DNA from 2 places in the Streptomyces sp. NPDC039736 genome. Region 1 is predicted to be linked to the other one. Evidence: riboswitches for the same ligand, from Rfam matches in the RefSeq annotation. Region 1 holds a riboswitch; the other holds the start of a gene.

Evidence for each region. Region 1 has a riboswitch for thiamine pyrophosphate ahead of thiD (bifunctional hydroxymethylpyrimidine kinase/phosphomethylpyrimidine kinase). Riboswitches for the same ligand answer to the same signal wherever they lie in the genome.
Region 2: it holds a riboswitch for thiamine pyrophosphate, as region 1 does, so the genes downstream of both, thiO (glycine oxidase ThiO) here and thiD (bifunctional hydroxymethylpyrimidine kinase/phosphomethylpyrimidine kinase) in region 1, are expected to answer to the same signal.

Annotation. Positions count from the first base shown of each region.
Region 1 covers NZ_JBVIUQ010000007.1:183,765-194,828, reverse strand. Annotated here, with positions in the region: gene ACZ56L_RS22885 (IclR family transcriptional regulator) at 1-615, shown strand, start outside; gene ACZ56L_RS22880 (hypothetical protein) at 663-1,484, opposite strand; gene ACZ56L_RS22875 (APC family permease) at 1,577-3,463, opposite strand; TPP riboswitch at 3,748-3,877, shown strand; gene thiD (bifunctional hydroxymethylpyrimidine kinase/phosphomethylpyrimidine kinase) at 4,284-5,093, shown strand; gene tenA (thiaminase II) at 5,099-5,797, shown strand; gene ACZ56L_RS22860 (purine-cytosine permease family protein) at 5,794-7,176, shown strand; gene ACZ56L_RS22855 (hypothetical protein) at 7,246-7,947, opposite strand; gene ACZ56L_RS22850 (hypothetical protein) at 8,249-8,968, shown strand; gene ACZ56L_RS22845 (MFS transporter) at 9,419-10,714, shown strand; gene ACZ56L_RS22840 (condensation domain-containing protein) at 10,793-11,064, shown strand, end outside.
Region 2 covers NZ_JBVIUQ010000005.1:368,067-379,130, forward strand. Annotated here, with positions in the region: gene ACZ56L_RS18300 (Rv2175c family DNA-binding protein) at 1-307, opposite strand, end outside; gene ACZ56L_RS18305 (NAD(P)/FAD-dependent oxidoreductase) at 425-1,594, opposite strand; gene ACZ56L_RS18310 (avidin-fold protein) at 1,643-2,035, opposite strand; TPP riboswitch at 2,084-2,196, shown strand; gene thiO (glycine oxidase ThiO) at 2,194-3,378, shown strand; gene thiS (sulfur carrier protein ThiS) at 3,387-3,587, shown strand; gene ACZ56L_RS18325 (thiazole synthase) at 3,593-4,387, shown strand; gene pknB (Stk1 family PASTA domain-containing Ser/Thr kinase) at 4,545-6,500, shown strand; gene ACZ56L_RS18335 (deoxyribonuclease IV) at 6,569-7,471, shown strand; gene ACZ56L_RS18340 (DUF4396 domain-containing protein) at 7,560-8,093, shown strand; gene ACZ56L_RS18345 (sulfite oxidase-like oxidoreductase) at 8,123-8,755, opposite strand; gene bfr (bacterioferritin) at 8,911-9,393, shown strand; gene ACZ56L_RS18355 ((2Fe-2S)-binding protein) at 9,411-9,656, opposite strand; gene ACZ56L_RS18360 (class II 3-deoxy-7-phosphoheptulonate synthase) at 9,808-11,064, opposite strand, start outside.

The DNA of each region.
Region 1 (11,064 bases):
GACGCCGGGTGGCTGGAGGCGGACGCCCACTCCGGGCGCTACCGGCTCGGGGTCAGGGCGCTGATCTGCGGCACGGCGTACCTCGACCGGGACCCGGTGATCCCGTACGCGACGGAGGCGCTCGAACTGGTCCGCGAGAAGAGCGGGTTCACCGCGCACTACGCGCGCCGCGACGGCGCGGAGGTGGTGTACCTGGAGACGCGCGAGTCGGTCAGGTCCACCCACCTGGTGTCCCGCGTCGGCCGGACCCTCCCCGCGCATGCCACCGCCCTCGGCAAGGCGCTGCTCGCCGAGCTGACGCACGAGGAGATCGAGGCCGTCCTGCGCGGCCCGCTGACGGCGCTGACCCCGAACACGATCACCTCGGTCGAAGCGCTCCACGCCGAGTGCGCCCTGACCCGGGAGCGCGGCTACGGCGCCGAGACCGAGGAGGGCGGACTCGGCGTGCGGTGCGTCGCCGCGGTGGTCCCGTACCGGATTCCCGCGACGGACGCGATGAGCTGTTCCATGCCCGTCGACCAGGTCACCGACGCCGACGCCGCACACGTCGGCGAACTGCTCGCCGAGGCCGCCGCGGATCTGGGACGACGCCTGCGGCGCGCGGGAATCCGCTGAACCGCCCTCCCCCGGGGCCCGTCGTCCCGCACGCGGACCGGCCCCGCCTACGTCCGCGCGAGGCCCTCGGAGGGGTCCGGCAGGACGGCGACCAGGCGGTCGCTGAACGTGCGGGGCGGCCGGGCGGACCCCTTCGCACGGTGGGCGCGTAAGCCGGGGTCGGTGAAGGTGAGCAGGAGGGACGGGCATGCCTCGGCGGGGGCGTCGGCGTCCTCGGCCGAGCAGGCGATCACGTCGAGGGGGGTGCGGCCGGGGCACACGGCCTCGGCGGGCACGTCCACTTTCAGCAACAGGCGCTCGCCCGGGGCGAGTCGGTGCACTCCGGAGGCGGGGGGTTCGGCCGGTGCGGCGTCCGGTCCCTCCTGGACGACCGTCGCGGTCAGGCCGTCCGCCGAGGCGCTGAGACCCGACCCGAACGGTGCGACCACGTCCACCGTGCCCCGGCCCGCGAAGAGCGGAGCCGCCGTCCGCAGCGGCCGCTCCCCGGCACGCAGGGCGGCGAACACCGTCAGCGACACGTCCGCGCCGGCCCGGCCGGCGGCGGCCGTGGGTTCGGGACCGTTCGTGGTCCACGAGAGCACGGTCAGCGCGGGCTCCCCCGACCGCTCCCCGGCACCGCGCGCGGCGGGGCGCACGTCCCCCCGCAGGCCGCACCGCGACAGCCTGGCCGTCGCCCCGCCGGCGAGCTTCCGGTCGGGACGCGGCGCGACGGCGGGCGCGGACCCGCCCCCGGCATCCGCACCATCGCGGGAGGAACGTTCCTCCCGCACCGCGGAGTTCGGCAGTCCCACCAGGAGCAGCAGGGTCGCGGTGAAGACCACGAGGATCAGCCAGGACCGGGGGCTCAGGCCCCGGAAGTGTCGCGCCACTGTTCCCCCCGCTCGGCCGGCGTCCGAGGATTGTGCCAGACCGCAGGCCGGGCCCCGCAGCGGGCGGGTTCCCGTCGTCCGGGCGCCTCTGGTCAGTCGAGGCGCAGGCGCAGGCGGCAGACGGCCGCGTCGGTGTCCCTGCGGACGGCGTGGGCGACGACCGCGCCGCGCTGGTTGTGCAGGAGCCGCTGCCAGAAGTGCGCGGGTTCGGCCTCGGGGATGAGCACGGTGACGCGGGTCCCGGGCTCCGCGCTGCCGAGCTTCTTCGCGTACGAGGCGACCGGCCGCCCGACCGTACGGCGCTCGGAGGTCAGCGTGACCAGGGGGACGCCGGGGTTCCAGCGGGCCCAGTCGCGTTCCAGGGCCTCGGTGCGGGCGCGGTCCTCGGCGTCGGGGTGGCACACGGTGACCGCGTGCACCTCGTCGCCGAGGGACACCGCGGCGCCGAGCGCCTCGCCCGTGAGCCGGGACAGCGAGGAGACCGGAACGAGCACCACGGACCGGGCGCGGCGAGGGGCGCGGGGAACGCGGCCGACCTCCAGGCGCGCGCCGATCTCCTCGTACGCACGGCGCACCCGTGCGAAGAGCGCCGTCAGCAGCGGCAGGGCGACGACGATCAGCCAGGCGCCGTCGTGGAACTTCGTCGCCGTGACGACGACCGCGCTGACGCCGGTCAGCAGGGCGCCCAGCCCGTTGAGCGCCGCCTTCCCGGCCCAGCGCGGCCCGCGGACCTTCCGCCAGTGCAGGACCATCCCGCCCTGCGCGACGGTGAAGCCGATGAACACGCCGATCGCGAAGAGCGGCACGAGGGTGTTGGTGTCGCCGCCGGACAGGACCAGGAGGACGGCGGAGACGACGGCGAGGGTGAGCACGCCGTGCCGGCGGACCTGCCGGTCGGCCTTGAGGCCGAAGACGTGCGGGAGGCAGTGGTCGCGGGCGAGGAGCTCGAGGAGTACGGGGAGCCCGCCGAAGGAGGTGTTGGCGGACAGCGCGAGCAGGGCGACGGTCGCGAACTGGACCAGGTAGAAGGCCCAGTTGTGGCCGAGGGAGGCGTCCGCGAGCTGGGCGAGGACGGTGACGCCCGCCACGGGCTGGAGGCCGAAGCGCGAGATGAGGACGGCCAGGCCGATCAGCATCACGCCGAGCAGCGCCCCGAGGGCGACCTCGGTGCGCTGGGCGCGGCGGGCGGCCGGTGCGCGGAAGGAGGGGACGGCGTTGGCGATGGCCTCGACACCGGTGAGGGCCGAGCAGCCGGACGCGAAGGCCTTCAGCAGCAGGAGCGCGCCGACGGCGGTGGCGTCGTCGCCGAGCACGGAGGCGTGGCCCGCCGACGCCGCGACGGAGACCGGGGCGTCCCGCGTCAGCCCCGCCACGATCATGGTCAGGATCGAGCAGACGAAGACCGCCGCGGGGACGATGAACGCCCGGGCGGAGTCGACGATGCCCCGCAGGTTCACGGCGGTGACCAGGACGAGCACGGCCAGACACAGCCACAGCCGCTCCTCGTGCAGGGCGGGGAACGCGGAGGTGAGGGCGGCGACCCCGGCGGTCACGGCGACGGCCACGTTCAGGACGTAGTCCAGGACGAGGGACGCGGCGGCCAGCAGGCTCGTACGGGCGCCGAGGTGGGCCCTCGCCACCGCGTAACTGCCGCCGCCGTCCGGAAAGGCGGCGATGACCTGCCGGTACGAAGCGACCAGCACGGCGAGCAGCACGGCGATGCCCAGCGTGACGGGAAGCGTGAACCCGAGTCCGTGACCGCCCGCCGCGGCCAGCACCAGGACGATCGCCTCGGGCCCGTACGCCACCGACGCCATCGCGTCGAGGGACAGCGCGGCGAGGCCGGTGACGGCGGTCAGCTTGTGGCGGGAACCGGGGTCCGCCTGGGCGCTCCCCGCCGCTCGCGCACCGGGAGAGCTCTCGGCGCGGCCCGGGGGCGGATGCTCCACGGAGCAGGGGGACAGGGGGCTGGCGGACATGGACGTGCTCCTTCGACGCGAGTGCGCCCAGCATCGGTACGGCTCGGGCGGCGGCCGGCGTTCCTGGCGCGTTCTTGCCGGTCAGGGCGGCTGTCTTCACGGATTCTTGATCCTTGCGCCGGCTCTGCGGTCCGCGGCGGCTGTGCGGTCCGCGGTCCGCGCCGTCTCTGCGGTCTGCGCCGACTGCGCGGTCTGCGCCGTCCGCCGTCGGCCGGACGGCGAACGGGGCGGCCGGGCCGGTGCCCCGCGTGCGAACTCCCGTTCGCGGGGGAGGTACATTGCGTAGCGACCACCGCGGGAGCTCGGGAGCAGCCGGGCTGAGAGGGCGGACGGGAGTTCATCGCTCCCCTTTTCGCCGACCGCATGAACCTGGACCGGGTAATGCCGGCGTAGGAAGGGTGTTGACGATGGCTCCTGTCTCCGTACCTGGCCGATACGGCCCCGCTGTGTCCTCCGACGCCCCGGCGGACGTGATCGCGTCGCCGCGGTCTGCGGCTCTCCTGATGCGGGCGGCCGGGTCCGTCAACCCGGGCTGAGAGCACGGGTGTCGACGGGCCGTGCGGTGAGCGGTGGCGTGAGCTCCGCCCGCTGAACAGCCCTCGCCCGCGCGCGGGGGGACTCCCCCCGCTCCCATGCCCGACGCCGCCCCGCCCGCATGGTGCGGGAACGCCCGTCGGCCCTGCGTGGCCGTCGGCGGAATCGGCACGGCTCCCCGGCGACCGCCCTCCCGGAGCGCGGCACGGCCATGCGGGCAGCGCGACCCCGTGGCCGCGGCCCCTTACCCCTTCCCTGTCCCTGTCCCGAGCCAGGAGTTCGTCCTGTGACCACCCCGCCCATCGCCCTCACCATCGCCGCCAGCGACCCCTCCGGGGGCGCCGGCATCCAGGCCGACCTGAAGGCGTTCTCCGCCAACGGCGCCTACGGGACAGCGGTCCTGACGGCCCTGACCGCGCAGAACACCCGAGGCGTCACCGGCATCCACACCCTTCCCCCGGAGTTCGTCACCGAGCAGCTCGACACGCTCTTCGCGGACATCGCGGTGGACTCGGTCAAGATCGGGATGCTGGCCGACGCCGCCGTCACCTCGGCCGTCGCGGACGCCCTGGAGCGCCACCGGCCCCGGTACGTCGTCCTCGATCCCGTGATGGTGTCGACCAGCGGCCACCGGCTCCTGGAGACGGACGCCGTGGCGGTGCTGCGCGACCGCCTGCTGCCCCTCGCCGACCTGATCACCCCCAACCTTCCCGAGGCCGGCGACCTCCTCGGCACCGCCGCCGCGCACAGCCGTGCCGAAGCCGTCGAGCAGGCCCGCGCCCTCCTGGCCGCCGGCGCCCGGCGCGTCCTCCTCAAGGGCGGCCACCACACCCACGACACCGAGTCCGTCGACGTGCTCGCCGCCGGCGACCGCGTCACCGAGATCTCCGCACCCCGCGTCACCACGCGCAACACCCACGGCACCGGCTGCACCCTGTCCGCCGCGATCGCCGCCCTCCGCCCGCAGCACGACGACTGGCACACCGCCGTCCGCGCCGCGAAGGAGTACCTGACCGGAGCCCTGCGCGCGGCCGACACCCTGCGCGTCGGCCACGGCCACGGCCCCGTCCACCACTTCCACCAGTACTGGAGCTGATCCCCATGCCCACGACGCCCACCCCCTTCTGCGACGAACTCTGGGCCGCCATCGCCGAGATACGCGCGGCCATCGACGAACTGCCCTTCGTCACCGGCCTCGGCGACGGCACCCTGGACCGGGACAAGTTCGTCTACTACCTCGCCCAGGACGCCCACTACCTGCGCGACTACGCCCGCGCGCTGGCCGGCGCCGCCGCGAAGGCGGACCTGCCCGAGGACATCGCGTTCTTCGCGCAGCACGCGCACGACGCCATCGTCGTCGAGAGCTCCCTGCACCAGAGCAACGTCGTCGACGTGGACGCCTGGACGCCCTCCCCCACCTGCACCGGGTACACCTCCTACCTGCTCTCCGTGGCCCACACCCAGGGCTACGCCGAGCTGGCCGCCGCCGTCCTGCCCTGCTTCTGGATCTACGCCGAGGTGGGCCGGGCACTCCTCGAACACGCCGGCGACCTCGCCGCCCACCCGTACGGCGACTGGATCGGCACGTACGCCGACGACGAGTTCGAGGCCGCCACCGCGAAGGCCCGGAGCATCGTCGACCGGCTCGCCGGCCAGGCCGACCCGGCGACCCGCGCCCGGATGCGCACCGCCTTCACCACCGCGTCCGCCTGGGAGTGGATGTTCTGGGACGCCGCCTGGCGCGTCGAGTCCTGGCCCTTCGACCTCTCGCCCGCCCCGGCCGCGGAGCCCGCGAAGTGACGACGAGCACCGGACCCGCCCCGGGCACGGCCCCGGCCAACGAGGCTCCGCTCACCCTGGACCAGCCCACGCCCAGGGTCCTGTCCGGCTGGGACCAGGGGACCTTCTGGGCCAACCTGGGCGTGAGCCTGCTCGGCTTCAGCGGTGTGCTGGTCGTCCTCGACCCCCTGGGCACCGGCAGGCCGACCCTGTCGTTCGCCGCCGCCGTCACCGCGTCCGTCGTCGGCACCCTGATCGGCACCTTCGCCCTCGGCCTCGCCGCCGTCACCGGGGCCCGCACCGGCGCGCCCTCGATGGTGCTGCTGCGCGGCCTGTTCGGGGCGAAGGCGTCGTATCTGCCGACCGTCCTCAACGTGCTGCAGATGGTGGGCTGGGCCGTCTTCGAACTGGTCGTCATCTCCACGGGGCTGAAGATCCTGGCCCGCCAGGTCTTCGGCGAGCCGGGGCCCGGCTGGCTGTACGTCCTCGTGGCGGGCGCGGTCACCACCGCGCTCACGCTCCGCCCACTGGGCGCGCTGCGCGTCATCCGCCGTTACGTGACCGTCGCCGTGGTCCTGGCCATCCTCTACCTGGGGTGGGACCTGGCCGGGCGCGGCGTCCCGATGGAGGGCGGCTCGTGGAAGGACTTCTGGTTCGCCACCGACAGCGTGATCGCCGTGTCGATCTCCTGGCTGCCGCTGGTCGCCGACTACGCGCGGCACTCCCGCAGCGAGAAGGAGGCGTTCGGCGGCCTGGTGGTCGGCCAGACCCTCGCGGGCATCGCGGGCTCGGTCCTCGGTGTGGCCGCGCTCGCCATGATCGCGTTCGACAGCACGGACCCGTACAAGGTCTTCGACCCCTTCACGGCCACCGGTGTCGGCGTGGTCTGCTTCGGCGTCCTGGTGCTGCGCGAGGTCGACCAGTCCTTCGCCAACGTCTACTCCACCGCCGTCTCCGCGCAGAACCTGCTGCCCCGGGCGGACCGGCGCGTCCTGTGCCTGATCAGCGGCGCCCTGGCCACCGGTCTCGCGCTCCTGGTGGACATGGACAGCTTCGCCGGCTTCCTCTATCTGATCGGCGCGGTCTTCATCCCGATGTTCGCCGTGCTGGTCGTGGACTTCTTCGTGCTCGGCGGGCACCGCGACTGGGACGTCTCCGAACAGGCCCCGACCCGCTGGGTCATGCTGCTGCCCTGGGCCCTCGGCTTCGCCACCTACCAGCTCATCGCCCCGACGGGCATCGCGGGCTGGTCCGACGCCTGGGCCTGGTTGCAGGGCGCGGTGGGCCTCACCGTCCAGCCCTGGATGAGCGCCTCGCTGCTGTCCTTCGCGGTGGCCGCGCTCACCACCCTCGCGGTGGGCCGCGGGCACCGCTCCCGTCACCGAACCGGTGCCGGGTGAGGGCGGTCCCGGCACGGACGTCGGCGCGGTGTGCCCGGAGCGGGCGGCGGACCGCGCGGAGGCCGTTCCTCAGTCGGCGTCCGGCGCTTCCGCGGTCCGGTCGCGCGGGCGGGGCGGGCGGGTGACCGGACTGCTCAGTCCGCTTCCGGGCGGCAGCCGCCGGGCGAGGAGGGCGAGCTCCGTGCAGGTGTCGAAGTACTCGGCCCGGTCGCGGAGTTCCTGGTTGCGCACGTCGTCCTCGCCGTCCAGGAAGAGGGGAATGCGGTAGCCGACGACCTGGTCGAACGCGGGGGCCCCCGCCTCGGGCACGGCCTCGCACCAGTGGGCGTACGCCTGCCGCGCGAACGGATCGGGTTCGGCGTCCTCGTCGGCCGCGGCGGTGAGCCAGCCGTCCAGGCCGAGTCCCGTGGCCAGGCCGGTGCCGCTGCCGGGGTCGACGACGAGGACGGGCCGGTCCGCTTCCCCGTCCGGCTCCCGCACGTCGAGGGCGATGTCCAGGGCGAACTCCCTGCCCTGCCAGTCGAAGGCGAAGGGGTAGAACCGCTCCTCGACGTCCGGGACGAGCCGCGTGCACGCGAGGTACGCCTGCCGGGACGACGCCGGGGTGTGGACGCGCAGCAGCCCGCCGGCCAGCGTCGCACCGGCCAGCTCCGCGAACAGGCCGGCCAGCGGGGGCGGTACGTACGCCTCGTCGTCCGGGTCGGCGGAGATCGCGGCGCCGGTACCGGGGGCGGTGACGGGGAAACGGCCGAGGAATGCGGCGAGAGGCATGGGAGGGCTCCTTCACCGGTCGCTTGACGTCCGCGGGCCTCGCGGGCCGTGCGGACCCGGGGACCGGGCGGGCCCGCGGGCTCCGGCAACCGGGTACCCGCCACGCCCGGCGCTCACCCGTCCCGGGGCACCGGTCCCGCCACTTGTTGTCAGGATCACATCACGCATGCCCGGATTCCGGCGCAGGGCGGCACGCACACCGCCACAATGAGGGCCGGAACCGGTGACCTCCGCCCCCTGGGGGAATCCTCGGCGCACACCAGCCGGAGGAGAACTGTTCCTCCGGGAAACGGAGTTGGACATGTCGGCAGCCATCAGTCCGGGTCGAGCCGTTCTTGCCGCCGCAGCCGCCGCCGTCCTCCTGGCGGGCTGCTCCGAGGAACCGCCGCCGGCGCTGGAGTTCGGCACGGCGAAGCCCTCCGGGCCACGGCTCGACGCGCAGGCCCCGAAGGGGGGTTCGCTGCCGCTGGCCCAGTGGCCGGACGCCTGCGAGGTGCTCCGGGAGGAGGAGATCCGCGCGATTCTGCCGCAGGCGAAGGACTTCCAGCGGGACCCGATCAAGGTATCCGTCCTCAACTTCAACCCCCTCGCCAAGCCCGCCCCCGGAACCACGGGAGAGGTGCCCAAGGGCGGCTGCGAGACCGAGTTCGGGCTTCCGAGCACGTACGAGAGCAAGCAGAACAGCAGGATCACCATCGTCTTCCAGGGCCTCGCCGACCCCGCTCTCGTCGCCGAGGAGTACGCGGAGGACCTCGCGTACGAGGTGAAGAACGGCACCAGGTCCAGCGCCAAGGGGGCCGAGCCGTTCAAGGACTTCAAAGCCTCGCTCGGGCCGACGGGCTGCTTCACGAAGCGCTCCTCCGGACTGGTCTGCCACCAGGGTCCCTACGCGTTCGAGGTGGACGGCTCCTCGACCGCGGACGGCGTCGGCCCGTACGCCGAGTCCAGCAAGAACTGGCGCGAGAAGGTCCTGATCCCGGTGGTCCGCACCCTCAGCGCCCGCATGCCAGGCGGCGCGTGACGGGCACGGCGTGACCGGTGCCGGGTACGGCGCGCCCGGTGCCGGTCGCGGCATGACCGATGCCGCTCGTGGCGTGACCGGTACCGGTCGCGGTTCCCCGGCCGGAGGGCGCGGGCCCGGCCGAGGGCGTTCCACGGCCGGACAACTCCGGACGGAAGGCGGGGCGTTGAGGTTGCCCCGGTGATCATCTTTCGATCTCCGCACGGCACCGCATGACTACTTTCGGACATACGTGCCTACGATGCGTGATCGACCCGTTCCGGCCCCTCGGGAGGCGCGCACAGCCCCGCCACACGCCCTCCCTCCCGTGCGGCACATCCTCACCGTTCATCTCCACGTAGCCCATATCTGCCAAAAAATTTGCGGAACTTGGGCTGATCGGCAGGAAGAACGACCGAATTTCTCCGTTCTCTTTTGACTCTGGATCTTCCTTTCGTGAAGGTCTCGTGCATGCCCACCTCATCTCCCGCCGCCTCCCGCGGCCTCCTGCGGCTGCGCGACTTCCGCCTCCTGCTCGCCGGGGCCGCGGCCGGTCAGGTCGGTGCCCAAGTCACTTTGGTCGCCCTTCCGTTGGTGGCGGTGCTCGAGCTCCGTGCGCCCGCCTTCCAGGTGGGCCTGCTCACGGCGGCCGAGACGGCCGCGTTCCTGCTCATCGGGCTGCCCGCGGGCGCCTGGGTGGACCGGATGCGCAAGCGCGCGCTGATGATCCGGGCCGACGTGGTGCGGTGCGCGGCCATGGCGAGCGTTCCGCTCGCCGCGCTCGCCGGTGTGCTGACGATGGCGCAGCTGTACCTGGTGGCGCTGGTCACCGGTGCCGCCACGGTCTTCTTCGACGTGGCGCACCAGAGCTATCTGCCGCAACTCCTGCCCAGGGAGCGCCTGGTGGCGGGCAACGGCGCGCTGGAGACCGTGCGGTCCTCGGCCCAGGTGGCGGGTCCCGGGCTGGGCGGCGGTCTCGTGCAGGCCGTCGGCGCGCACCTGGCGATCGTGGCCGATGCCGTCGGGTACGCGGTCTCCGCGCTGTTCCTGCTGGCCATCCGCACGCCGGAGGACAAGCCCGCACCCGTGCCGGGGTCCTCGGTGCGCAAGGACGTCGCCGAGGGGCTGCGGTTCGTGTTCGGCAGTCCGCTGCTGCGGGTCATCGCCGCCGCGACCGGCCTCGGCAACTTCTTCAGCGCGATGCTCCTGGCCACCCAGACCGTGTTCCTGGTCCGCGTGCTGGAACTGCGGCCCGGCGCGGTGGGGTTGATGCTGTCCGCGTCGGCCGTCGGCGGGCTCGCCGGTGCGCTGTGCGCGGGCAGGCTGGCACGCCGACTGGGGCAGGCCCGGCTGATCTGGCTGTCCTGCCTGGTCACCGGCCCGTTCGCGGTGCTGTGGCCACTGGCGGGCAAGGGGGCGGCGGCCGTTCTGTTCGCGGTGGCGTCCGCCGTGGTCTTCTTCGGCGCCGTGGTCTACAACGTGGCCCAGGTGAGCTTCCGTCAGATGCTGTGCCCGCCGAGGCTGTTGGGCCGGATGAACGCGACGCTGCGGTTCCTGATGTGGGGCACCCTGCCGCTGGGCGCCGTGGTGGGCGGGACCGTCGCCGACGCGTTCGGGGCGCGCGCCGCGCTGTGGGTGTGCGCGGCCGGCTTCCTCCTCGTACCCCTGCCCCTGCTGCTGTCGCGGCTGCGGGGCATGCGGGACCTGCCGGACGCGGAGAGCGAGCCCGTGGACGAGGCCCCGGCCGCGTCGGGGGCCACCCGCTGAGTCGGCTCCCCCCCCAGCCCCACCTCCCCCCCCACTCGAACCTGTCCGAAGACCTTCCGAGTTCCGAGAGAGGATCCCGTGCACCGCAGCATCACCGGCTCGTACCTGGACCGCTACCAGCGCCTCGCCGGGGGCGGTGACGGCGCGGACCTGCTGCCCGTCACCGGCGCCCAGCGCCGCTTCGTCCTGGTGCGGGCCATGGACCCCACCGGACGGCCCGACACCGTCCCCCTGTTCTTCGCCTTCCCGTCCGGCAGCGTGGACGCCGGACGGCTCCGGGACGCCGCCGAGCACCTGGCCGCCCGGCACCCGGTGCTGCGCGCACGGGCCGGGGTGTTCCGGGGGACGCC
Region 2 (11,064 bases), on a different contig from region 1:
CCTGCGCGGGGGTGCCGGGCAGGGTCGGGTCGGCGGTGAAGAGCCACTCCAGCATCTCCTCGTCGGAGAAGCCGTCGTCCTTCAGGACCGTCAGCAGCCCGGGCAGGCCCTTGACAATCTTGTCGCCGTCGATGAAGGGGGCGGGCACCTGGAGCGAACGGTTCTCACCGCGTCGTACGGCGATGAGCTGGCCGTCCTTCACCAGCTGCCGCACCTTCGTCACCTCCAGGTCGAGCATCTCCGCGATGTCGGGGAGGTAGAGCCAGGCGGGGACGAGGGCGTCGATCTTTGCGTCAATCTCGGTCACAGGACAAGCGTGCCATCCGGGACCGGCAACCGGCACCCGGGGCCGGTCCGCGCGACGGACTCCGTACGGCCCGGGCACCCGGCCACGGCATCCGCACGGCCGTAGCCGGGCGCCCGGCTACGGCGTCCGGACCGCCGACTTCAGGGGTACGGCCGGGTCGGCGGCCCGCACCGGGTCCAGTGCCGCGCCCGTCTCGACCAGCTTGCGCCCCTGGGCGAGGTCGCGCGGGCGGCCGACCGCGAGGAGCGCGACCAGGGCCCCGCCGCGCAGCCAGCACACCGACCAGGAGGGGGTGGCGGGGTCGCCGCGCCAGATCATCTCGTCGGCGTCCGCGTGGTGGCCGACGTACTGCACGAAGCGGCCGAACTGCTCGGACCAGAAGTAGGGCACCGGGTCGTAGGGCGCCGGCGTGCCGCCCGTGATGTGCGCCGCGACGGTGCGCGGGCCTTGGAGGGCGTTGTCCCAGTGGTGCACGAGCAGGCGCGCAGCGTAGCGGCGCGAGGGGAAGGAGGCGCAGTCGCCGACGGCGTACACGTCGGGCACGGAGGTGCGCAGGTGCTCGTCCGCGGTGATCGATCCGTCGTCGCCGAGCCGCACGCCGGAGCCGGCCAGCCAGCCCGTCGTGGGTCTGGCCCCGATGCCGACGACCACGGCGTCGGCGGGGAGGAGGCGGCCGTCGGCCAGCAGCACCGCGCCCGGCTCCACCGAGGCCACCTGTGCGCCGGTGATCAGTTCGGCGCCGCCCTCGGCGTACCAGGCGGCCATCGGGACGGCGATCTCGGCGGGCATCGTGCCGGCGAGCGGCCGGTCGGCGGCCTCCACGACGGTGACCGGACAGCCGGCCTCGCGGGCGGCGGTGGTGAACTCCGCGCCGATCCAGCCGGCGCCGACGACCACCACGTCGCTCTGCGCGTCCAGCACCGGACGCAGCCGCCGGGCGTCGTCGAGCGTCCTCAGCAGGTGCACTCCGGGGACGCCGAGGGAGCCGGGCAGCGTGACCGGGTCGGCCCCCGTGGCGATCACCAGCAGGTCGTAGGGAACCGGTCCCGTCAGGGTGTCGACCTCGTGGTCGTCCGGGCGCAGGGCGACCGCCTCGCAGCCCAGGCGCAGTTCGACGCCGAGCGCCTCGAAGTCGACCTCGAAGGCGGAGCCGTCGGCCTTGCCGAGCAGCACCGCCTTGGACAGCGGCGGCCGGTCGTACGGCGGATGGGGTTCGGCTCCGAGCACGGTGAGCGGACCGGCGAAACCCTGCTCGCGCAGGGCGACGGCGGTCTGCACTCCGGCCATGCCCGCGCCGACGACGACGATGTGCTTCTGCTCGCTCACGCGTCCACCTTAAGTTTCTGACGAGCCGTCAGGAATGTTGGCCCGCGCGCAGGCCTCCCCGCCGCCCGGAATCTCCTCGACGACGCTCGTGCCGCTGCCGTCCTGGGATTCCCATGCCCAGCTCTCCTCCAGCCGAACGCGGCCGTCGGCCAGGAGCACGACCTGCGAGCGGCACCGTCCGGACGAGGTCGTCCCGTCGTGCCCCAGCTGTACGTAACGGAAGTCGAGCCGGTCGCCCTCGCGCGTGCCCACGAGATGCCCGCGCACGACGTCGCCGCCCGCGTACTCGGCCCAGATCCGGCCGTCCCGCTCGTGGTAGGCGAACCGGGTGCGGGCGCCGACCTGTCCGGGCGCCTGGTCGGCGACCGGGGCCAGCAGCAGTCCGTCGAGCGAGCGGGGCACGGGAGGCACCTCACAGTCCGTTGAACCCGGGGTTAGTCTGGTCACCGTACAAGCACTCACGGGAGCCCGGCGGACCGGGCTGAGAGGGAGGCTGACCAGGCCTCCGACCGTACGAACCTGATCCGGGTCATGCCGGCGAAGGGAGGGGCTGGACGCCCATGCGCACCTCTGCGGAAAAGCCGTACGACGTCCTGGTGGTCGGGGGCGGGATCATCGGCCTGGTGACGGCCTGGCGGGCCGCCCAGCGGGGCCTGCGGACCGCCCTGGCCGACCCCGAACCGGGCGGCGGCGCGGCCCAGGTGGCCGCCGGGATGCTGGCCGCCGTCACCGAACTGCACTACGGCGAACAGACCCTGCTCGGCCTCAACCTCGCCTCCGCGCGCCGCTATCCGGACTTCGTCGCGGAGCTCCAGGAGGCGAGCGGGCAGGACACCGGTTACCGCGCGTGCGGCACCCTGGCCGTCGCCCTGGACGCCGACGACCGCGCCCACCTGCGCGAACTGCACGCCCTGCAACGGCAGTCGGGGCTGGAGTCGGAGTGGCTGACCGGACGCGAGTGCCGCCGCCTGGAACCGATGCTGGCGCCCGGCGTGCGCGGGGGGCTGCGGGTGGACGGCGACCACCAGATCGACCCGCGACGCCTCGCCGCGGCCCTCCTGACGGCCTGCGGGCGCGCCGGAGTGGTCCTGCACCGCACCCGCGCCGAACGGCTGACGGTGGTACGGGAACGGGCCGCGGGCGCGCTCCTCGCCGACGGCACGCGGATCGCCGCCGACCAGGTGGTGCTGGCCGCGGGCTCGTTCAGCGGGCGGCTCGCCGGGGTGCCCGAGGAGGCGCTGCCGCCGGTGCGCCCGGTCAAGGGACAGGTGCTGCGGCTCACCGTGCCGCCTGCGTACGCCCCGTTCCTGAGCCGCACCGTGCGCGCGGTGGTGCGCGGCAGCCAGGTCTACCTGGTGCCCCGCGCGAACGGCGAACTCGTCGTCGGCGCCACCAGCGAGGAACTCGGCTGGGACACCACGGTGACGGCGGGCGGGGTGTACGAGCTGCTGCGCGACGCCCACGAACTCGTCCCCGGCATCACCGAACTCCCCCTCACCGAGACCAGGGCCGGACTGCGCCCCGGCTCCCCCGACAACGCACCGCTGCTGGGGCCCACCCTGCTGCCGGGCCTGGTGCTCGCCACCGGGCACCACCGCAACGGGGTGCTGCTGACACCGGTGACGGGCGACGTGCTGGCCACCGTGCTGACCACCGGGAAACTGCCCGACGAGGCACGCGCCTTCAGCCCGCGCCGGTTCGCCCCCGCCGCATCCCTTCCCGTACGACAGGAGCAGCCCGCATGAGCACCACGGTGAACGTGTCCGTGAACGGCGAGGGGCGCGCGGTCCCGCCCGGCACCACCCTCGACGACCTGGTCGCCGCCCTCACGCGTGCGCCCGCCGGCGTGGCCGCGGCCCTCAACGAGACCGTGGTGCCGCGCACCCGGTGGGCCGACACCGCCCTCGGCGACGGCGACCGGGTCGAGGTCCTCACCGCGGTCCAGGGGGGCTGACCGCCATGGCCGACGACCTCTTCACGCTGGGCGGCGTCTCCTTCTCGTCCCGCCTGATCATGGGCACGGGCGGGGCGCCCAGCCTCGACGTCCTGGAGCGCTCGCTGATCGCGTCGGGGACCGAGCTGACGACGGTGGCGATGCGCCGCCTGGACGCGTCCGTGCAGGGCTCGGTGCTGTCCGTGCTCGACAGGCTGAACATCCGGGTGCTGCCGAACACGGCGGGCTGCTACACGGCCGGTGAGGCGGTGCTCACCGCGCGCCTGGCGCGGGAGGCGCTGGGGACCGACTGGGTGAAGCTGGAGGTCATCGCGGACGAGCGCACCCTGCTGCCCGACCCGGTCGAGCTGCTGGACGCGGCGGAGACCCTCGTCGACGACGGCTTCACCGTCCTGCCGTACACCAACGACGACCCGGTGCTGGCGCGCAAGCTGGAGGACGTGGGCTGCGCGGCGGTGATGCCGCTGGGCTCCCCCATCGGCTCCGGACTCGGCATCCGCAACCCGCACAACTTCGAGCTGATCGTGGACCGGGCCCGGGTGCCGGTGATCCTCGACGCGGGCGCGGGAACGGCCTCGGACGCCGTGCTGGCGATGGAGCTGGGGTGCGCCGGGGTGATGCTCGCCTCGGCGGTGACGCGGGCGCAGGAGCCGGTGCTGATGGCGGAGGCGATGCGGCACGGGGTGGCGGCGGGACGGCTGGCCCACCGCGCGGGCCGCATCCCGCGCCGGCACTTCGCGCAGGCGTCGTCCCCGAAGTCGGGCCTGGCCCGGCTGGACCCGGAGCGGCCGGCGTTCTGAGGGCCGGCCCGTGGCGGGGGCGTTCCGTGGTCCGTGGCAGGAGGCGGCCCGTGACGGCGGCGGGGGCGGGTCCGCCCCTGTCACAGGTCGGCCTCAGTACGGCCGCACCCCGTACGCTCCCGTCCGCCCCGCCCCTACCGGCTCGTAGACTCCCTGCGTGGACACGACCCTCCAGGACCCCCTCGTCGGGCAGCTGCTCGACGGCCGCTACCTCGTCGAGGCACGCATCGCCGTCGGCGGGATGGCCACGGTCTACCGGGCCGTGGACACCCGCCTCGACCGCGAGCTCGCCCTCAAGGTGATGCACCTCGCGCTGGCCTCCGACGCCGCCTTCGTCGAACGGTTCATCCGCGAGGCCAAGTCGGTGGCCCGCCTCGCGCACCCCAACGTGGTCGGCGTCTTCGACCAGGGCACCGACGGCGACTACGTCTACCTGGCGATGGAGTACGTCGCGGGCTGCACCCTGCGCGACGTGCTGCGCGAGCGCGGCGCGCTCCAGCCCCGGGCGGCGCTCGACATCCTGGAGCCGGTGCTGGCGGCTCTGGGCGCGGCGCACCGGGCCGGGTTCGTGCACCGCGACATGAAGCCGGAGAACGTCCTGATAGGGGACGACGGCCGGGTGAAGGTCGCCGACTTCGGTCTGGTGCGCGCCGTGGACACGGTCACCAGCACCACCGGGTCCGTCCTCGGCACGGTCTCCTACCTGGCGCCCGAGCAGATCGAGCACGGCACCGCCGACACCCGCGCGGACGTGTACGCGTGCGGCGTCGTCCTGTACGAGATGCTCACCGGCGCCAAGCCGCACGCCGGCGGCACCCCCGCGCAGGTGCTCTACCAGCACCTCAACGAGGACGTGCCGCCGCCGTCGGCCGCCGTGCCGGGGCTGGCGCCGGAGCTGGACGAGCTGGTGGCGAGCGCCACCGCCCGCGACCCGCAGGCCCGCCCGTACGACGCGGTGGCGCTGCTGGGGCAGGCGCACGCCGCCCGCGGCTCCCTCACCGACGCACAGCTCGACGCCGTACCGCCGCAGGCCAGGGAGAGCGTGCCCACCGGGCCCGAGGAGCGCACCAGCGTCATTCCGCGCACCCCCGCCCAGGCCCCGGAGCACACGAACGTCCTGCCGCAGGCCCTGCCGGACGAGCGGCAGCACACCAGTCGGCTGGTGCGGCCGCTGCCGCAGGAGCCCGAGCCGCCCGCCCGGCAGGGCCGGCGGCGCTCCGCACCGTCGCGCCGCACGCTGATCTCGCTGGTCACGGCCGTACTGCTGGCGCTGGGGGTGGGCGCGGGGGTCTGGTACATCAACTCCGGACAGTTCACCGAGGTCCCGCCGCTGCTCAGCAAGACCGAGCAGGACGCCCGTACGAGGCTGGACGCCGCCGGGCTCGACGTGAAGGACGTGGAGCGGAAGTTCAGCGACACCGTCGCGCGGGGCTCCGTCATGGACAGCGACCCGGCGCCCGGCGAGCGCATCCGCAGCGGCAACGCGGTGACGCTGGTGGTCTCGCGCGGTCCGGAGATCGTGAAGGTGCCCGACCTCAGGAGGGTGCCGCTGGCGAAGGCCAGGCAGGAGCTCAAGGAGGCGGGGCTCGCGCCGGGCGTGGTGACCAGGGCGTTCAGCGAGGACGTCCCGCTGGGCGCGGTGATCGGCACGGACCCGCAGGCGGGCACCGGACGCTCCCCCGACTCCGCGGTCGCCCTGGTGGTCAGCAAGGGCGCGCCGGTGGACATGCCGACCGTGACCGGACGCGGCGTCGAGGAGGCCACCAGCACCCTCGAAGGGCTCGGCCTGAGGGTCGAGGTCGCCGCCGAGCAGATCAACTCCCCCGCTCCGGCGGGCCGGGTGGCCCGCCAGTCGGTGCCCGCCGGGACCCGGCTGGGCCAGGGCGAGAAGGTCACCCTGACGGTCTCCAAGGGGCCGCGGATGATCCAGGTGCCGGACGTGACCGGCAAGCACGCCGACGAGGCGACCCGCGTCCTGACGGGTGCGGGCTTCCAGGTCGAGGTGGACCGGCCGATCCTCTCCTTCAGCAAGGTGATCGAGAAGCAGTCCGTGCAGGGCGGCCAGGAGGCCCCCGAGGGCAGCACGATCACCATCACGACGAAGATCCTCTAGCGCCGGCGCCGCCTGCGGCGGGACGCCCCGGGAGGGGGCGTCCCCGGGGTGCGGCATCCTGGACGGCGATGAGCACCGCAGACACCCCCTCCCCGTTCCCCGCCGGCCCCCCGGCCTCCCGCAACCCGGTCGGCGGCCACGTCCCGGTCGCCGGCGGACTCGCCTCCACCGGCCTGCCGTACGCCCGCGCGATGGGCGCGGAGGCCGTGCAGGTCTTCGTGGCCAACCCGCGCGGCTGGGCGACCCCGGCCGGGAATCCGGCGCAGGACGAGTTGTTCCGGGCGGCCTGCGCCGCCGAGCGCATACCGGCGTACGTCCACGCCCCGTACCTGATCAACTTCGGCTCGCACACCGAGGCCACCGTCGAGAGGTCCGTGGAGTCGCTGCGGCACTCGCTGCGCCGGGCCCGGGCGATCGGCGCGCTGGGCGTCGTCGTGCACACCGGCTCGGCGACCGGCGGCCGCCCCCGCGAGGTCGCCCTCGCGCAGGTGCGCGCGCGCCTGCTGCCGCTGCTGGAGGAGCTGACCCACGACGACGACCCGTGCCTCCTGCTGGAGTCGACGGCCGGGCAGGGTTTCTCGCTGTGCTCGCGGACCTGGGACTTCGGCCCGTACTTCGACGCCCTGGACCGCCATCCGAAGCTGGGCGTCTGCCTGGACACCTGCCACATCTTCGCGGCCGGCCACGACCTGGCCGGCCCCGGCGGCATGAAGCAGACGCTGGACCTGCTGGTGGACACCGTCGGCGAGGGCCGTCTGAAGCTGATCCACGCCAACGACTCCAAGGACGTCACGGGCGCGCACAAGGACCGGCACGAGAACATCGGCGCCGGTCACATCGGCGAGGAGCCGTTCCGGGAGCTGTTCTCGCACCCGGCGACGGAGGGCGTGCCGCTGGTCATCGAGACGCCGGGCGGCAAGGAGGGGCACGCGGCGGACGTGGCGCGGCTGAAGGAGCTGCGCGCGTTCTGAGGGAGTTCCGAGAGCCTTGAGGAATACCCCAGGGGGGTATACGGTTCCTGTCGTCGACAGGGACCGCCACCTGAGTTGGGGGCACACCGTGCAGCACCACGAGGCACACGTTCACGGGGAGCACGCGCAGCACGAGGGGCACCCGCCGAAGCCCCCGCACGCCCACCACAGCGCCGCCGGCGGCACGGTCACCTGGCGCGCCGCCGCGCAGGCCACCCTGCACTGCCTCACCGGGTGCGCCATCGGCGAAGCACTCGGAATGGTGATCGGCACCGCCCTCGGCTGGGGCAACGCGGCGACGATGGTCCTGGCCGTCGCGCTGGCCTTCTTCTTCGGTTACGCGCTGACCCTGCGCGGCGTCCTCAAGGCGGGCGTCGGCTTCGGCGCGGCCCTCAAGGTCGCCCTCGCCGCGGACACCCTGTCGATCACGGTGATGGAGCTGGTCGACAACGGGGTGCTCGCCCTGTGGCCGGGCGCGATGGACGCCCACCTGACGGACGGGCTGTTCTGGGGAGTGCTGGCGATCGCCTTCGCGGCGGCCTTCGCGGTCACCACCCCGGTGAACAAGTGGCTGATCGGGCGCGGCAAGGGGCACGCGGTGGTGCACCGCCACCACCGCTGAGACACCGCGCGGCACACGGCGGCCCCGGGCTACAGCTCGGGGCCGTCCCCCGGTTCCTCCTGGTAGGAGTAGCGCTGCTCGCGCCAGGGGTCGCCGATGTTGTGGTAGCCGCGCTCCTCCCAGAAGCCGCGGCGGTCGGCGGTCATGTACTCGATGCCGCGGACCCACTTGGGGCCCTTCCAGGCGTACAGGTGCGGCACCACCAGGCGCAGCGGGAAGCCGTGTTCGGCGGTGAGCAGGTCGTCGCCCTTGTGCGTGGCGAAGATGGTGCGCTCGTCCGTGAAGTCCTTGATGCGGATGTTGGCGCTGTAGCCGTACTCGGCCCACACCATGACGTGCGTGACACCGGGGGCCGGCGGCGCGAGGTCCAGGACCGTTCGGGCGGCGACACCACCCCATTCGGCCCCCAGCATGCTGAATTTCGTCACGCAGTGGAGATCGGCGACCACGGTGTCGAAGGGCAGGGCCGAGAACTCCTCGTGGTTCCAGCAGTGTTTCCCGCCGTCCGCCGTCGCGCCGAAGACGCGGAATTCCCAGCGGTCGGGCTTGAACTTGGGGACGGGCCCGTAGTGGGTGACCGGCCAGCCGCGCTGCAGCCGCTGTCCCGGCGGAAGCTCGGAGTGCTCGATGTCGCGGTATTCCCGGCTTTCCGGCTGACCCATGTCTTCCATGGTGACAGACGGCGCGGGGTGGTCATGACCGGGTCTGGCCCGATTCGGGCAACTCCTACTAAGGAGGCACTTACTGGACGGCTTCCGAGATGCGGTGCGAGGATGCGCGCAATCTGCCCGGTCACCCCCCTGGAAGGAGCCCAGCGATGCAGGGCGACCCCGAGGTCATCGAATTTCTCAACGAGCAGTTGACCGCCGAACTGACGGCGATCAACCAGTACTTCCTCCACGCGAAGATGCAGGACAACTTCGGCTGGACCAAGCTGGCGAAGTACACGCGCGCCGAGTCCTTCGACGAGATGAAGCACGCGGAGATCCTGACCGACCGCATTCTCTTCCTGGACGGCCTGCCCAATTACCAGCGCCTCTTCCACGTCCGGATCGGCCAGACGGTCACCGAGATGTTCCAGGCGGACCGGCAGATCGAGGTCGAGGCGATCGACCGGCTGAAGCGCGGTGCTGAGGTCATGCGGGCCAAGGGCGACATCACCTCGGCCAAACTCTTCGAGGACATCCTCGCGGACGAGGAGCACCACATCGACTACCTGGACACGCAGCTCGCGCTGGTGGAGAAGCTCGGCGAGCCGCTCTACATCGCCCAACTGATCGAGCAGCCCAGCGAGGCGTGAGCCACGCCCGAGCGGGCCTAGGCGGCCTCGTCCAGGGCGATCGTCTCCGGCTGGTCGGCGACGGCCGACAGGTCGTGCCGGGCGATCAGCTCGCGGCGCGGGCAGGCTCCCCGGCCCAGCAGGCCCTGGATCGTCCGGACGCAGTTGCCGCAGTCCGTGCCCGCCTTGGTGACGGAGGCGATCTGGCGCGGGGTGCAGGCTCCGGCGGCGGCGTGCGCCTTGATCTGCTGATCGGTCACGCCGAAGCAGGAGCAGACGAACACGCGGACACCTCGATCCCACAGCCAGGCGATTCCTTGGTCAGGTAAACCTAACCTTACCCATCGCGTGGCGCGGGGGAAACCCCCGGTACGCCAGTGGGGCCCGGATCACAAGGATCCGGGCCCCACCGTGCCGTCGGGACGCGCGCAGCACTTACTGCGAGCGGTACATCTCCGCCACCAGGAACGCCAGGTCGAGCGACTGGCTGCGGTTCAGCCGCGGGTCGCAGGCCGTCTCGTAGCGCTGGTGCAGGTCGTCGACGAAGATCTCGTCGCCGCCGCCCACGCACTCGGTGACGTCGTCACCGGTGAGTTCGACGTGGATGCCGCCCGGGTGGGTGCCCAGGCCCTTGTGCACCTCGAAGAAGCCCTTGACCTCGTCCAGGACGTCGTCGAAGCGGCGCGTCTTGTGGCCGGAGGCGGCCTCGAAGGTGTTGCCGTGCATCGGGTCGGTCACCCACGCCACGGTGGCACCGGACGCGGTGACCTTCTCGACCAGCTCGGGCAGCTTGTCGCGGACCTTGTCGGCGCCCATGCGCACGATGAAGGTCAGCCGGCCGGGCTCGCGGTCCGGGTCCAGCTTGTCGACGTAGCCGAGCGCCTCGTCGACCGTGGTCGTCGGGCCGAGCTTGATGCCGATCGGGTTGCGGATGCGGGAGGCGAACTCGATGTGCGCGCCGTCCATCTGCCGGGTGCGCTCGCCGATCCAGACCATGTGGCCGGACACGTCGTAGAGGTTGCCGGTGCGGGAGTCCACGCGGGTCAGCGCCGACTCGTAGTCCAGCAGCAGCGCCTCGTGGGAGGCGTAGAACTCCACCGTGCGGAACTCGGCCGGGTCGGTGCCGGCGGCCTTCATGAAGTTCAGCGCGTTGTCGATCTCGCGGGCGAGCTGCTCGTAGCGCTGGCCGGACGGCGAGTTCTTCACGAAGTCCTGGTTCCAGGCGTGCACCTGGCGCAGGTCCGCGTAACCGCCGGTGGTGAAGGCGCGCACGAGGTTGAGGGTGGACGCCGAGGCGTTGTACATCCGCTTGAGGCGCTCGGGGTCGGGGACCCGGGCCTCCTCGGTGAAGGCGAAACCGTTCACCGAGTCGCCACGGTACGTCGGCAGGGTGATGCCGTCGCGGGTCTCCGTGCCCTTGGAGCGCGGCTTGGAGTACTGACCGGCGATCCGGCCCACCTTGACGACGGGCACGGACGCGGCGTACGTCAGCACCGCGCCCATCTGGAGCAGGGTCTTGAGCTTGTTGCGGATGTGGTCGGCGGACACGGCGTCGAACGCCTCCGCGCAGTCGCCGCCCTGGAGCAGGAACGCCTCGCCCTTGGCGACGGCTCCCATCCGGGCGCGCAGCTGGTCGCACTCGCCCGCGAAGACGAGCGGCGGATACGATTCGAGGTCCGCGACAACATCGCG